Regions from separate parts of the Thalassospira sp. SN3W genome, predicted to be linked through region 1. Evidence: predicted binding sites of a transcription regulator. Region 1 holds the regulator's gene; each other region holds the start of a gene.
What was found. The regulator PhoB, encoded in region 1, activates phosphate uptake and scavenging genes when phosphate is short. The targets are predictions, from matches to a motif close to TNTCATAAAACTGTCA.

Region 1 (5,198 bases):
ATCAATTACGATATGCCCGCCTCCATCGTGATTGCCGGGGCGCTCGCCCTGTCATCAACAGCCATTATCCTTAAACAGCTTTCCGATGAGCGCCAGTTGCACACACGTTTCGGGCGTGCAGCCCTTGCCATCCTGCTGTTGCAGGACGTTGCGGTTGGTCCCTTCCTGATCATGGTGCAGGCCGCAGGCAATGCCGGGAGCGAAACCAGCCCCTGGATCAGCGCACTAAGCGGTGTGGGGGCGGTTGCTGTATTGTTGCTGACCGGTCGTTATCTGCTGCCACGACTGTTTCGGTATATTGCGGCCCTTAAAAACCCGGAACTTTTTGCAATCGGGACCCTGTTTGTCGTTCTGGCTGCCAGCACATTGACCGAAGCCGCGGGCCTTTCAATGGCGCTTGGTGCCTTTATCGCCGGAGTAATGTTGGCCGAAACCGAATTCCGCCATCAGATCGAAGCCGACATTTCGCCATTTCGCGGTGTTTTCCTGTCGCTGTTCTTCATGTCTGTGGGAATGTCGGTCAATGCCAATGTGGTCATCGGTCAGGCCGGAACGATCATTTTGTGGCTGATCGGGCTTCTGGTCATAAAGGCAGCGGTTCTTTTCGGATTGTCCCTGCTGATCGGCTTTAACCGGGCATCGTCAATCCGGGTCGCCATGAGCCTGGCCGCCGGTGGTGAATTCGCCTTCGTCATGCTTGCACTGGCATCGCAGAACGGGGCGGTTCCGATTGACATCGCCGTGATGCTGATCCCGGTGGTTGCGATTTCGATGGGTCTGACGCCGACTTTGATTTCGCTCGGCCATCGCATCGAACAGAAGCTTCATCCCAAGGAAACCGATCAGCTAAGCGAGATCTCGGATGAAACCGACGGCATTCAGAAACATGTTCTGGTGATTGGTTGCGGGCGCGTGGGCCGGGTTCTGGCCCGTCTGCTGCGCACCAAGGAAATCCCGTTTATCGTTCTGGAATCCGATGCCCAACAGGTTTCGCGTGGCCGAGCCGAAGGTCTGCCGGTTTATTTTGCCGATGGGTCCCGACCGGAAACATTTCGTGCCGCCCATACCGAACAGGCCCATATTGCCGCCGTTGCCATGGGCAACCCGCACGCAACGGAAAAGACCGTCGCCTTGCTGCGACAGCATTATCCGCATCTGAAAATCTTTGCCCGTGCCCAGGACATCACCCATATCGGTCCGCTGTCACGCAGTGGTGCCGATGCGGCCATCCCAGAGGTACTTGAAACCGGTTTACGCCTGTCCGATCACGTTCTGGCGGCCTGCGATATCCCGCAGGAAGATATCGATATCGAAATAGCCAAGTTCCGGCGTGCCGATATGCTGCTGATGAACGAACTTGCCCCGCGCACCGCGCGCCAAAAAACCGAAGACCAGGCACAAAAAACTGCCAAACCGGCAAAATCCAGGAAAAGCACCTGAAACGCAAAGACCCCCATCACAATAATGGGGGTCTTTCGTTTCGTCTTCCGGAATAACCGCAATCAGGCGGCTTCGACATCCAGTGCATAACCCGCGGCACGAACCGTGCGGATCACATCGCGCGTTCCCTTGACGTCATTCAATGCCTTGCGCAGACGACGAATGTGAACATCAACCGTGCGGGTTTCGACATAGATATTCGGCCCCCAAACCGCATTCAGAAGCTGCTCGCGCGAGAAAACCCGCCCCGGATGTTCCAGGAAATAACGCAGCAGACGGAATTCGGTCGGGCCAAGATGGATAGCCTTGCCGTTACGACTGACACGATGGGCGGCCAGATCCATTTCGATATCGGAATAGATCAACTGCCCTTGTGGTTGCGCCGGACCGGATCGACGCAGAAGTGCGCGAATACGAGCCAGCAATTCACCAATCGCAAACGGCTTGGTCACATAATCATCGGCCCCGGTATCAAGGCCGCGGATGCGGTCGCCTTCTTCGCCACGCGCCGTAACCATGATCACCGGCAAATCGCGGCTTTCAGGCTTCCGGCGGATCTGGCGGCAAACCTCGATCCCTGACATCACCGGCAGCATCCAGTCCAGAAGGACCAGATCGACATGGGTTTCGGCCAGAATTTTCAACGCTTCGTCACCGTCCCCGGCTTCGACAACCTGCATCCCCTCGCGTTCGAGGTTGTAGCGCAACATGGTTACGATTGCAGCTTCGTCCTCGACGATAAGAACCGTTGGGTCCATCTTCCTATGCTCCAGTGTCACTCATTCGGTTCTACGACGGCAAAGTTCGCCGCGTCATTTTTTGGCCGAGTATCCATCGGCAGGTCTTCGCCCTTGATCCGGTAATAGATCGTTTCGGCAATGTTGGTCGCATGATCGCCAATACGTTCGATATTCTTGGCGATAAACAGCAGATGGGTCGATGCCGTGATGTTACGCGGATCTTCCATCATATAGGTCAGCAGTTCACGGAACAGGGAATTGTACATATCGTCAACTTCCTGATCGCGCGCCCAGACACGCTGGGCCTTTTCCGCATCACCTTCGATATAGGCATCCAGAACGTCCTTGATGATTTCCTGGCACAGCTTGGCCATGTTCGGGATCACCTGAACCGGGCGGATCGGCGGCACCTGGTTAAGAACCTGCGCACGCTTGGCGATGTTTTTCGCCAGATCACCGATACGTTCCAGATCGTTGGACAGTTTAAGCGCGGTCACCACCTGCCGCAGGTCATCTGCCATCGGCTGACGCAGGGCCAGAAGACGTACGGCAAAATCCTGCACTTCCTGTTCCAGCGTATCGATACGGTGATCGGAAAGAATGACCTTCTCGGCCAGTTCCGAATCCCGTTTAACGATCGCACGAATGGCGGAAATCAGCTGACTTTCGGCAAGCCCGCCCATCTGCGAAATGATGTTGTTCAGACGGGTCAGTTCTTCGTCAAACGAACTGACGATATGATGTTTCTCATCGACCATCGAAAATACTCCTGCCCGGACTTAACCGAAGCGACCCGTAATGTATCCCTTGGTGCGTTCGTCCTTGGGATTGGTGAAAATCTGATCGGTTTCGCCCACTTCGACCAGCTTGCCGAGATGGAAAAACGCCGTGCGCTGCGACACGCGGGCAGCCTGCTGCATGGAGTGCGTCACGATCACAATGGTGTAGTTCGAACGAAGCTCGTCGATCAGTTCCTCGACCTTTGCGGTTGCAATCGGGTCAAGTGCCGAACACGGTTCATCCATCAGGATGACTTCGGGGCTGACGGCAACCGCACGTGCAATGCAAAGACGCTGCTGCTGCCCACCAGAAAGACCGGTTGCCGGTTCCGGCAGACGGTCTTTGACTTCTTTCAGTAGACCCGCCCGTTCAAGCGAGGTCATGACGATTTCATCGAGCTCGTCGCGCGAATTCACCAGACCGTGAATACGCGGGCCATAGGCCACGTTGTCATAAATCGACTTCGGGAACGGGTTCGGTTTCTGGAACACCATGCCAATGCGCGCGCGCAACTGAACAACGTCGATTGCCTTGTCATAGATATCACGGTCATCAAGCGTTACCTTGCCCTTGATCGTGACACCGTCAATCGTGTCATTCATGCGGTTCATGCACCGCAGGAAGGTTGATTTGCCGCAGCCCGACGGGCCGATAAGTGCTGTGACCTGGCGTTCGACAATGTCAAGATTGACATCAAAAAGCGCCTGGTTGTCGCCGTAGAAAAGATTGAGGTCACGGGCCGTCATTTTCGGGCTAGTGACTGACGGCTCTGCCGTCATTGCGCTTTGAGTTACAACAGCCATTTTACCACTTCCGTTCAAATTTCTTGCGCAGATACACGGCCAATCCGTTCATCAGGATCAGGAAGCCCAGCAAGACCATGATGGCCGCCGAAGTCTTCTCGACAAAGGCACGTTCCGGACTATCCGCCCACAGATAAATCTGCACCGGCAGAACTGTCGCCGGATCAAGTGCACCGCCCGGGATATCAACAATAAACGCCACCATACCGATCATCAGAAGCGGCGCGGTTTCCCCAAGAGCCTGCGCCATGCCGATGATGGTCCCGGTCAGAATACCGGGCATCGCCAGCGGTAACACATGATGGGTCACCGTCTGAACCGGCGACGCCCCAAGACCAAGGGCCGCCTGCCGGATCGACGGCGGCACTGCCTTGATCGCCGCACGTGATGCGATGATGATGGTCGGCAATGTCATGAGGGCCAACGTCAGACCACCAACAACCGGGGCCGACCGCGGCAGGTGCATGACATTAAGGTAAACCTCAAGCCCAAGAAGACCGAACACGATCGACGGCACAGCCGCAAGGTTGTTGATGTTGACTTCGACAATCGTCGTGAACCGGTTTCGCGGTGCAAATTCTTCCAGATAGATCGCCGCCAGAACACCAATCGGAAACGACAGTATCAGTGTCACAGCCAGGGTATAGAAAGACCCGACCGCAGCGCCCCAAATCCCGGCCAATTCCGGTTCGCGGGAATCACCATTGGTAAAGAACCGCGTATGGAACTGCTTTTCAACCGATCCTTGGGAGACCAGTGAATTGTACCAACCAATTTCCTGATCATTCAGGCGACGGTCGCCTTCGTCTGTGTTTGCACTGATGTAACCTTTGTTGAGCATATCAAAGTCGTCACCGGAAATCAGCCAGACCTTCCGGGTCTGTCCGATCAGAGACGGATTTTCAAGCACCCTCTCGCGCAGATCATAAGATGCCCCGCCCGAAACAATGTCATAGAGATCACGCCGTTCGCTACGTCCGCTCACTTCCGGGAACTGTTTGCTCAGTGCATCCCTGATCAGACCATCAAAATTGGCCCGGCCAATAATTGCCGGGTCACCTGTTCCGTCCGGATCGATCTTGGCCGGGTCGAAAAAGATTTCCATCTGAACATAGGTCTGGAAAAAGGCACTATAACCTTTCGAAATGATCGAATAGCCAAGCACAACCAGCGCCATAAGAGCGATGGCAATTGCGCTTAAGCCGTAAATCTTGAACCTGCGTTCCGCTGCGTAACGTTTTTTAATGTTACGTGCCAATTTCGGGCTGTCCCAGTCAACCGGCGTGTGCAGATTGCCAGAGATCACTTTTGCGGCGGCTCTGTCTTCCATAAGCGATGCCATATCAGTCATATTTCTCGCGATACTTCTGAACAACCTTAAGGGCAAACACGTTCAGACCCAAGGTGATAAGGAAAAGAAGCAGACCCAGTGCAA
Region 2 (5,198 bases), 1.6 Mb from region 1:
TGGACAAGGTTGCTGAATTCGGTATTGATACCGATAATGCGTTCGGTTTCTGGGACTGGGTCGGTGGGCGGTACAGCCTTTGGTCGGCTATCGGCTTGCCGATCATTCTGTCGGTTGGTTACGAGAAATTCGAAGAATTGCTGCGCGGCGCGCAGGCGATGGATAATCATTTTCGTTCAGCCCCGCTTGACCGCAACATTCCGGTGACGCTGGCATTGATCGGGGTGTGGTATCGCAATGTTCTGTGCGCATCCAGTCAGGCAATCCTGCCTTATGATCAGCATCTTTCGCGTCTGCCGGCTTATTTGCAGCAGGCCGATATGGAAAGTAATGGCAAGTCGGTTACCCGCGATGGCAAGCCGATCTATTACGAAACCGGCCCGATCATCTGGGGTGAACCGGGTACCAATGGCCAGCATGCCTTTTATCAGCTGATCCATCAGGGCACGGAACTGATCCCGGTTGATTTCATCGTTGCGGCGAATGCCCTGCATCCATTGGCAAACCATCATGACAAGTTGGTGGCGAATTGCTTTGCCCAGGCCGAAGCCCTGATGCGCGGCAAGACCGAGGCCGAAGTACGTGACGAACTTGCCGGTGGCAATCTGACCCCGGCCGAGATTGATGTGCTGGCACCGCAAAAGGTCTTTGCCGGGAACAAACCCAGCACCATGATCCTTTACAAGCAGCTTGATCCCTTTACGCTGGGACGTCTGGTTGCAATGTATGAACATAAAATCTTTGTTCAGGGGATTATCTGGAACGTCAATTCCTATGACCAGTGGGGGGTCGAACTTGGCAAACAGCTTGCCAAGGAATTGCTGCCAATGGTTCAGGGGAATGAAACTGCCGATAGCCGTGACGCTTCAACCGCCGGTCTGATCCATCAGTTGCATGCCCTTCGGGGTTAATTTTGATCCGACAAATCTGTGGATTTATGGGGCGGTGTCAGCCTAACTGGCACCGCCCTTGTTGTTTGCGCGATGATCCCGACAACGGGCAGAGCAATATTTGACATCGTCCCAGCAATCACGCCATTTGCGCCTCCAGACAAACGGTCGATTACAGGTCAGGCAGGTTTTGTGTGGCAGGTCTGATTTTGTCGGCCTTTGACCATTGGCATTTCGGCGCATCCCAAATTACCCGATCAGTGTCTCGATCATGGCATGGGCCGCGCATTTTCCGCTGCGCCATGCGGCTTCCACCCTTGCACCAAGACACCAATCGCCCGCGGCAATGACGCGCCCGTTCATGCCGCTAAGATGACTTTTTCCAAGCGGTTTGATCGTGCGGGCATATCGCCAGCGATGCGTGTTTATGGACACCACATCGGGAAGCTTAGCACCGCTAGCTTTATGCAGTTTTTCAAGCAGAAGGAATGCGATGCGTTCCTTGTCTTCTTCGAGGTGATCACGTGACCATTCCGGACTTGCGTGCAGAACCCAAAGATCAGGTGAAGGTCGATGGATCAGATCACGGTGGTCGCCATTGCGTGCCGCCCAGCTGATCGCAGGATCGGGATGGATCATGGCATCAAATGCCGTGGGCAACGGTTTGGCAAATGCAATCATTGCTGCCCAACACGGTGCCATTTCCACATCCGCAATGGGATCAAATCTTGGGGCAAGTGGTTGCAGAAGCTCTGCGGTTTGCGGGGCAGGGGCGGTAATAATCACACCGTCAAATGGCCCGAATTCACCATCCAGATCGTCATGCAGGATAAAGCTGCGTGGTCCGGCGGTTTCGATACAGGTAATACGGTGTTCTTTGCGGATTTCAAACGGATCAAGCAGCGGGGTGATCAGTTTGTTCATTTGCGGTGAACCCTGATACCAGATATCTGCGGCCGTATTTGTACGTTTCAAAGCCGATGCCGGTGCCCCAGCGGTTGCTTTTTCGCCACGAAGGAGATGTGGTTGCCATTTCCGAACGGATTTTTGATGTTCGGCCTGTTGCAGGAATGATTGAAATTCCGGATGCAGTGCCGTGACATATTGGGCGCCATGATTGAAATTGCCCAATTCGGTACGACGTGTTGCAAGTCGCCCTCCGGCACCACGGCTTTTTTCAAAAACCGTTACGCAAAAGCCGACTGCATGAAGTGTGGCCGCCGCCCGAAGGCCGGCCATTCCCGCACCGATCACGGCAATATTCATTGGGGCCATTTTGTTGTTCCTGTTCGAACCTTGTGAACCTTTTCCTCCTTACGTCAGAAGTCGTTGTTTGGAGCATCAACACCCCGAAGATATTTATGAAACTGTCATCGTCAGGTCATTAAACCGTTACGCATTGTCCGCAGTTTGTCTGCCACGGTTCATCCAGTTTTCAGGGGGAAATATGCGTTATTCTTTGATGGCCACGGTGGCATTTTCGGTTATGCTCGGTGCCTGCGGCACCACGACAACGTCAAAAAACATGGTAATGGCCGTTGATACGGCGTCGCCTGCCGCCAAGCCGCTTTCAATCGTGCCGATGGGCGACTATCGCACCGGCATGTTTGACGAAGGGGCCGCGGAAATTCCGGCTTTTGACCCGGTGACCAAACGCATATTCGTGGTCAATGGTGGCGACAAGTCGATTGATATTCTTGATATGTCGGACCCTGAAACACTTGCAAAAGTCGGTTCGGTCAAGCTTTCGACATGGGGTAAGGCGGCAAACAGCGTTGCCGTTCATGGCAATATTGTCGCAGTGGCTGTCGAGAATGACGACAAACAGGCACCGGGCAAGGCCGTGTTCTTTAACACGGATGGTGATTTCATTGCGGCTGTAACTGTCGGTGCATTGCCCGACATGATCAAATTTACTCCGGATGGCAAGCACGTTCTGGTCGCGAACGAAGGCGAGCCGAACGACGCATTTGACAACGACCCGGAAGGGAGTGTTTCGATTATCCCGGTATCGGGAAATCTCACCGATCTGTCAGATGCCGATGTTCGCACGGTAAACTTTGGCTTCCTGAATGATGTGGACCTGCCTTATGGCATGCGGACATCAAACCCGGGAACGTCGACCGTGGCACAGGATGTCGAGCCGGAATATATCGCCGTCTCGAAAGACAGCAAAACGGCTTATGTTTCACTTCAGGAAAACAATGCGGTGGCGATCATTGATATTGAAACCGCAAACGTTGTCCGGGTTGCCGGTCTTGGCTTCAAGGACCATTCGGTCAACGCATTTGATGCCAGCGACAAGGACGGCAAAATCAACATCCGTACATGGCCTGTGATGGGCATGTATATGCCAGACACGATCGATGCTATCGAAATCGGCGGCAAAACCTGGGTCCTGACGGCAAACGAGGGCGACTCACGCGACTATGACGGCTACAGCGAAGAAACCCGCGTCGGAAAACTGACCCTTGATCCGGTCGCCTTCCCGAATGCCGCAACCCTGCAAAAAGATGAAAACCTCGGTCGCTTGAAAACGACTACTGCGCAGGGCGATACGGATGGTGATGGCGATTTCGATGTGATCTACAGCTATGGGGCACGTTCGTTCTCGGTCCTGAATGCGAATGGCGACATGGTTTTTGACAGTGGCGACAAGTTCGAACAGTTCATGGCGGCCAATTACGGGAGAGTTTTCAACGCATCGAACACCGAAAACTATAGCCGCGATAACCGCTCGGATGACAAGGGCCCGGAACCCGAAGGTCTGGCAACCGGCTACGTTAATGGCACACCTTATGCCTTTATCGGTCTGGAACGTCAGGGCGGATTTATGGTCTATGATCTGACCAATCCGACTAATCCGCAATTTGTCACCTATCATTCAGATCGTCGTTTTTCCGGCAATCCGGAAGCAGACACCGCAGGCGAACTTGCCCCGGAAGGTATGCTGTTTGTCGAAGCAAAGGATAGCCCCACCGGCAATGCCATGCTGATCGTGGCAAGCGAAGTATCGGGCAGTACAAAAGTTTATGACCTGAAATAGGTTTTTAAGCTGCTGTATATAAAGAGATTTTACTTGAAAAGCCGGGGATTTTGTCCTCGGCTTTTTCAATTGTGTCCGGTGCTTGGTAAAATGGTTCAATCCTGTAACGTTATGCACTAAACTCCGCGCCACGGTCCGGTTTCGGGCTTGTCGACCGAAGGGAGGCGGAGACTGAGTACGCGACGTGAACCCCATATTCTGGTTGTCGATGACGATCAGGAAATCCAGAAGCTCCTGAAAAAATTCCTGCTCCAGCACGGGTTTCGTATCACCACCGTTTCCGACGGGGCGGAGATGCATCGTGCGCTTCGTGACTGGAATATCGATCTGGTGATCCTTGATATCATGTTGCCTGGCGAAGATGGTTTTGCGCTCTGCCGGGATGTGCGCCGCAATTCCAAGGTACCGATTGTCATGCTGACTGCGGTGGGCGAGGATACAGATCGTATTCTTGGTCTTGAACTGGGTGCAGATGACTATCTGACAAAGCCGTTCAATCCGCGTGAATTGCTGGCCCGTATTCGTGCCGTGTTCCGCCGTTTTGAAACCGGTACCGTGACACAGGTTCATCACGAAGAAACCAAAACCCAGAAAATCCTGTTTGCTGACTGGACGCTCGATATCGGATCACGCGAATTGCGCGATCTTGATGATGTGGCGGTGCATTTGTCGACCGGGGAATTTTCGCTGTTGCTGGCGCTGGTCAAGCATAACAAGCGTGCGCTGTCGCGTGAACAGCTTGTCGATATCGTGCGCGGTCAGAGCTCGATCCCGTTTGACCGCAGTATCGATATCCAGATCAGTCGCCTGCGCCGCAAAATTGAAAAAGATGCCAAAAACCCCAAGCTGATCAAAACCGTGCGCGGCATTGGCTATCAGTTCTGTGCCGATACGAGGACCGTCTAGGAATTCGATCGATGGCAGTTCAGATTGGTGCGTTTTCCGAATATATGCGGCGTTTCAAGCCCCGCACGCTAGGCGGACGCATTTTTATGATCATGATGGTCGGCGGTGTCATCATCGCGGGTATCAGTTCAATCGCATCGAAATACATCATCGAACGGAGCGAGCGGATCAGCCGAGCCTATACTTTGGGCTTTACCATTCGCGAATTGATCCTGATTGCCGAAAGTCCGGAGTTACAGGGAAATATCGTTGATATAGCCGCGCGTGACGGGCTTTCTGTTCGTGTTCTGCCATCTGACGATATTGGTACAATTCTTCTGTTTTCGCGCCCGGCACAACATATCGCAATGCCCGCA
Region 3 (5,198 bases), 940 kb from region 1:
GTGTTGGTAAGGATGAAAACATAATCGCCCGCAACCCACGGCGACTGGATGCCTCCGGCTTCCAGTTCCCAGACGCGGTACCCGGTGCGAAGGTCAATCGCAACCGTCAAACCGGCATTACTGGTGGCGATCACCAGATTATTGTCAATCACCGGAAGACCGCGAATATCGGCAATCGCCGAAACCGCATCGGTGCGCCCCGCCGATGCCAGCGCATCGGACCAGATCACCTGACCGTTTTCAACACGAAGCGCGTACATTTCACCGGTCGTGTAAGCCGAAATAACAACCCCTTGATCAACCGCCGGGCTTGCACCACCGATAAAGGAAGCACCTTCAGATGCGCCGCGATGGCTCCAAAGTGTCTCGCCGGTCATAGCGTTCAGTGCGACAGTCTGGTTATCAACCGTCACAACGAACACGCGCCCGCCACGAACCGTCGGCGCGCCGCGCATCGGGGCGGTTACCTGTGAGCGCCACATCACGGTTGCACTGGGAGCATCAATCGCGATTACCTCGGCAAAGCCGGTCGTCGCGTACAAAATACCGTTTTCATAGGCAAGACCGCCCCCCAGAAGCGTGCTGTCTTCGTCCTCGTCCTTCGCCAGTTCAAGCGACCAGATACGCTTGCCCGATTTGGCACTGAACGCACGAACGACGGCGTCGGCATCAATTGTAAACACCACACCCCGCGCTACAATCGCCTGATTGAGCAGAAGATTGTCATCCATCGATCCTTCGCCGATACCAACAGACCAATCCTGACGCAGCACATCGTTGTCCAGACCGACATGATGCAGGGCATGACTTGGCAGACCACCGTTCTGCGGCCAGTCTTCCATTGGCTCCGGTTCCGGCAGGATCACGCGTTGATCGCTCAATTCGGCATCCGGCTGAACCGTGCTTTCAAGTGATAGAACCGCAAGGCGTTCACCGGGAAGCGGCGGATCTTCGGATTCTCCAAGCCAGCTTGAGCATGCCGAAACGGCAACCGACATGCCCATGACGCACAAAAGGGATTTAATGTTGCGTGGTCTCAAAACCATATCCTCTGATCCAGTCCCTGTGAACAGGTTGCCTGTGCCATTCCCGCCAATCAGGCGCCAACGGCTTTCAGAATTTCACTTGCGCGGGCGCGCATACCTGACGGTGCTTCGCTGTCATCGGCAATCTCGGTCAGCAGCGGCTTTGCTGCCTCTACCTCGCCTGCTGCGATATGAAGCATCGCGATCATTTCACGTGCCGAGTAGTACCAGGGATTTTCAGGCACAGCGATCGGTTCCAAACGCGAAACCAAATCCTTGGCATTTGATGCGTCGGCGTTGTTCATCGCAATCTGAACCACGGCAAGATCGCGATAGATCTTTTCGACGTCGCTGTTACCCGCAATTGCCTCAAGCTCGGCGACCGCGGAATCTTTCGCCCCGGCGCGAAGATAAATTGCCGCCTTCTGGAAATGACCAAGGGCGACAAAACCGGCATCGCCATCGGCAATGATCGCATCAAGCGCACCCAGTGCCGCATCCTGCTTTTCTTCACCAGCCTGTGCCAGTTCAATGGCATTTGCCATGCGCGTGCCGTTTTCGATGCGCGAATTTTCCTCGTAGCTTTTCCAGCCTTCACGTCCGGCAACACCCAGCACGATCACGGCCGCCACACCCACGATGTATTTGCCGTATTTGCGCCACAGCGCTTCATTGCGCTCGCGCTTGAGGTCTTCTTCGACTTCCTGGAAAATATCAACCACGAAAACCGCTCCAATCCGATCAAAAGAAAGCGGGCAACCTGCCCGCTTGTCAGAATTAATTCCGGCAAGGATTTAACGCGCCAGTACGCAAGGGGTCAAGTCCGCTGCACATCAGGAGCCGCCAATATCGCAATTAAATCCCGCAATGCTGTATTTCACGCGCAAAACTGCCACCCATCACGTTGTTTTTGATCCAGTGAACAACCATCAAAGGAAAGAATTGCCGCCTGCGATGCAGGACCAGACCTTAACCCGAACGAAAATCTGCCGCCAAAATCATAATCTGCCGTCCGGTTAATTGCCAAACCCGGCTGAAATGTGGCCAATCCGTCCCAACATCAAAAACAGTATCTGCTTCACCCAAAACGGCACATGGATTGCATTTGTAAATTCGGGAAACGGAATTTTAATCGCTACCGGGCAAATACTGACCGGTCGATGCACGGAGATCAGGATGAAAAGCTTGCACAAGGCCCAAAGCCGACAAGAGGCGAAACGAATAATCCGTCAGCGCGTTCTGGCTGGATTATTCGCAACGCTGCTTGGTGCCGGGGTCTCAGGCTGCGATACCACCGCATCCGACATTGCAGGTACACACATCTTCACCGGTGTTGAATGGTATATCGCGCTCGACGTTGTCAGCATCATCAACACCGACAAAACCCTGATTGACCACGTCGTTTCCCTTTCGACTGGCCGCGATTGTTCGACCATCCGCAAGATCGATGGCAAATCATACTGCAAAAAGGACCCGGTCCCGGAACCGCCACTTTATTGCTATCGCACCTTGGCCGCCGTCAGCTGCTATCGCACACCCGATCCTTATAACACCGGTGCACAAACCGTTGACTGGCCGCCAACACGCTCACGCAGCCTGTAATCGCCTCAACCAACTGAAATCCCACATATATTTGTAAAAATTTTCATATCCCGGCCCTTTCAAACTTGAGGCTGCGGATAAACCGCGCTACCGTGTCATCAGAGCGTCATAAACGCTCTATCCCGGCCTTTTGAAATTACGTCCGGAGAAAGACATGGGTACATTGTTCAATCTGGCTCAGTACCGCAAAGCCAAAAGCGTTGTGCATTTCGACCGGACTGAATTGATGCAGCTCATGAACACCTATTCCAGACAAGTCGCAAGTGGCGCATGGCGCGACTATGCCATTGATCATCTTGATGGCATGGCCATGTTCTCCATCTTCCGTTCCTCACACGAAACAGCCATCTTCACCGTCATCAAACTTGGTGCGGATCACAAGAATGCCGGGCATTTCGTAGCACTTCACAGCGGTGAAAAAATTAAACAAAGCTCGGAAATCCAGAACGTTCTTGATGCCGTTGAAAAACGTGCACGCAAAGTCGTCCCGCTGTTCAAATCCCGTTAAAGATCGGTTTCGCCTTTTGCTCCTTTCCATACTTGCTTTCTTCTCGCCCAATCGCGGCAATCGCACCATCCTGTGTGGTTTTCTTGTTCTGGCGGCATATACGTTTCATGCCCCACCGGCACAGGCCGACTACACCAGTGGTTATAAGGCCTATCAGGCGGGGAATTATGAGATGGCCCGCGCACAGTGGCGCGTTGCCGCACAGGAAGACGATCCACGTGCGCAATATGCGCTTGGCCTGCTTTACTATCGCGGTCTTGCCGGACCACAGGACTACCGACAGGCGGCAGATTGGTTTGCCCTTGCAGCACGCTCTAATCATGCAAATGCAATCTATTATCTTGGGCTGATGTATTTCAATGGCTGGGGGCTGCGCTATGACCAGTTCCGCGCCACAGAATTCTTGAAACGTGCTCTTCGTGCCAACGGGAACAATACCGATGCCGCCTTTCTGATTGGCGAACAGTATTTTCACGGTCGTGGAGCGGAACAAAACTATGTTGAAGCCGCCCATTATTACAGGATCGCCGCCGAAAAAGGCATGCATGCCGCCCAATTCATGCTCGGCGCGATGCTGGAACGCGGCTGGGGTATAGAACAGGATTATGCAGATGCCTATTACTGGCTACGCCGTTCAGCCCTTGGCCCACGCCCCCTGCCACCCGGTGTCGAACTTGAAATGGACCCGGCAACGGCAATTACCAATCTTGAACCAAAGCTGCGCCTTGAAGAAATCAGACGTGTTGACAAACGGCTACAGGAATTGGTTGTTCCCTGAACCAGAATACAAAAGGCCACCCGAAGGCGGCCTTTTGCATGATATTCGTTCCGTGACCAGGATCAGGAAAATGCTTCGTCCCAAGTACCGCGCGTTGCGGCTTTTGAATATTCCGTCGCGCGGTTTTCAAAGAAGTTGGTGTGCTCGACCGCATTCAGCATCGCATCCATCCAAGGCAACGGGTTCTGTTCAATCCCGTATTGCTCCTCAAGACCAAGCTGGCTAAGGCGACGATCAGCGATATAGCGGATGTATTTCTTGATATCTTCCGCTGTCAGTCCCTGCACCGCACCGGCTTCGAACGACAGATCGATAAACGCATCTTCGTGACTGACGATGGTTTTGCAGGCCTCGATCAGGTCGCTGCGCATTTCGTCATCCCAGATTTCCGGGTTCTCTTTGCAGAATGTCCGAAACAGGCGGATGATGCTTTCGCAATGCAGACTTTCATCGCGCACAGACCATGTGACGATCTGCCCCATGCCCTTCATCTTGTTAAAGCGAGGGAAATTCATCAGCATCGCAAATGAGGCAAACAGCTGCAAACCTTCGGTAAAGGCGCCAAACACCGCAAGCGTCTTCGCGATGTTCCGCTTGCCCTGTGTGGTTAAACGCAGGTCGCCATGCTCGTCGGTATACTCGTCTTCCGGACCAATGCCCCAGATTTGCATATAGTCGTATTTGTCCTTCATTTCCTTGTACTGGAAGAAGGCCTCATACTCGGCTTCGGGCATGCCAATGGTATCAAGAAGGTGCGAATAGGCGGCTACATGGATGGTTTCCATGTTGGAAAATGCCGCCAGCATCATCTGGACTTCGGTTGGTTTGAATACGCGCGTATAATGGCGCATATAGCAGTTATTGACCTCGATATCCGACTGAGTGAAAAAGCGGAAAATCTGCGTGAGCAGGTTGCGCTCGGCATCGGAAATCGTGTGGTTCCAATCCTTGACGTCATCGGCCAGCGGCACTTCTTCGGGCAGCCAGTGAATTTGCTGCTGGGTCAACCACGCCTCATAGGCCCACGGATAACGGAACGGCTTGTAGACCGGGTTTTCCGTCAGAAGATCAATTACTTTATCGTCAGACATATCGTCACTTCTCGCAAAATTTCTGTGTACTCAAGCCGCCTTACTGGCAGGCGAGACATTCATCATAGTCAGGTTCGCTGGCTGCCTGTGCGGCGGCGGCCGCAACCAGTGCCGGGATTTCAAACGAGCTTTCCGGGCTTGGCATATCGGCATCATTCGACTTCGCACGCCCCGGAATGTTCGCAACCACCTCG

Region 2: the regulator PhoB is predicted to act here: its motif matches at 2,248-2,263, upstream of P8T57_RS20190 (choice-of-anchor I family protein).
Region 3: the regulator PhoB is predicted to act here: its motif matches at 2,721-2,736, upstream of P8T57_RS02240 (DUF2794 domain-containing protein).

The regions. Positions count from the first base shown of each region.
Region 1 covers NZ_CP121124.1:1,469,783-1,474,980, forward strand. Annotated here, with positions in the region: gene P8T57_RS06605 (cation:proton antiporter) at 1-1,440, shown strand, start outside; gene phoB (phosphate regulon transcriptional regulator PhoB) at 1,503-2,198, opposite strand; gene phoU (phosphate signaling complex protein PhoU) at 2,216-2,938, opposite strand; gene pstB (phosphate ABC transporter ATP-binding protein PstB) at 2,960-3,763, opposite strand; gene pstA (phosphate ABC transporter permease PstA) at 3,765-5,114, opposite strand; gene pstC (phosphate ABC transporter permease subunit PstC) at 5,107-5,198, opposite strand, start outside.
Region 2 covers NZ_CP121124.1:4,380,069-4,385,266, reverse strand. Annotated here, with positions in the region: gene pgi (glucose-6-phosphate isomerase) at 1-911, shown strand, start outside; gene P8T57_RS20200 (DUF2256 domain-containing protein) at 954-1,133, opposite strand; gene P8T57_RS20195 (FAD-dependent oxidoreductase) at 1,140-2,165, opposite strand; gene P8T57_RS20190 (choice-of-anchor I family protein) at 2,338-3,936, shown strand; gene P8T57_RS20185 (response regulator) at 4,084-4,842, shown strand; gene P8T57_RS20180 (ATP-binding protein) at 4,854-5,198, shown strand, end outside.
Region 3 covers NZ_CP121124.1:530,061-535,258, forward strand. Annotated here, with positions in the region: gene P8T57_RS02225 (PQQ-like beta-propeller repeat protein) at 1-1,046, opposite strand, end outside; gene P8T57_RS02230 (tetratricopeptide repeat protein) at 1,097-1,747, opposite strand; gene P8T57_RS02235 (hypothetical protein) at 2,202-2,627, shown strand; gene P8T57_RS02240 (DUF2794 domain-containing protein) at 2,782-3,135, shown strand; gene P8T57_RS02245 (tetratricopeptide repeat protein) at 3,152-3,913, shown strand; gene P8T57_RS02250 (ribonucleotide-diphosphate reductase subunit beta) at 3,976-5,004, opposite strand; gene P8T57_RS02255 (ribonucleoside-diphosphate reductase subunit alpha) at 5,045-5,198, opposite strand, start outside.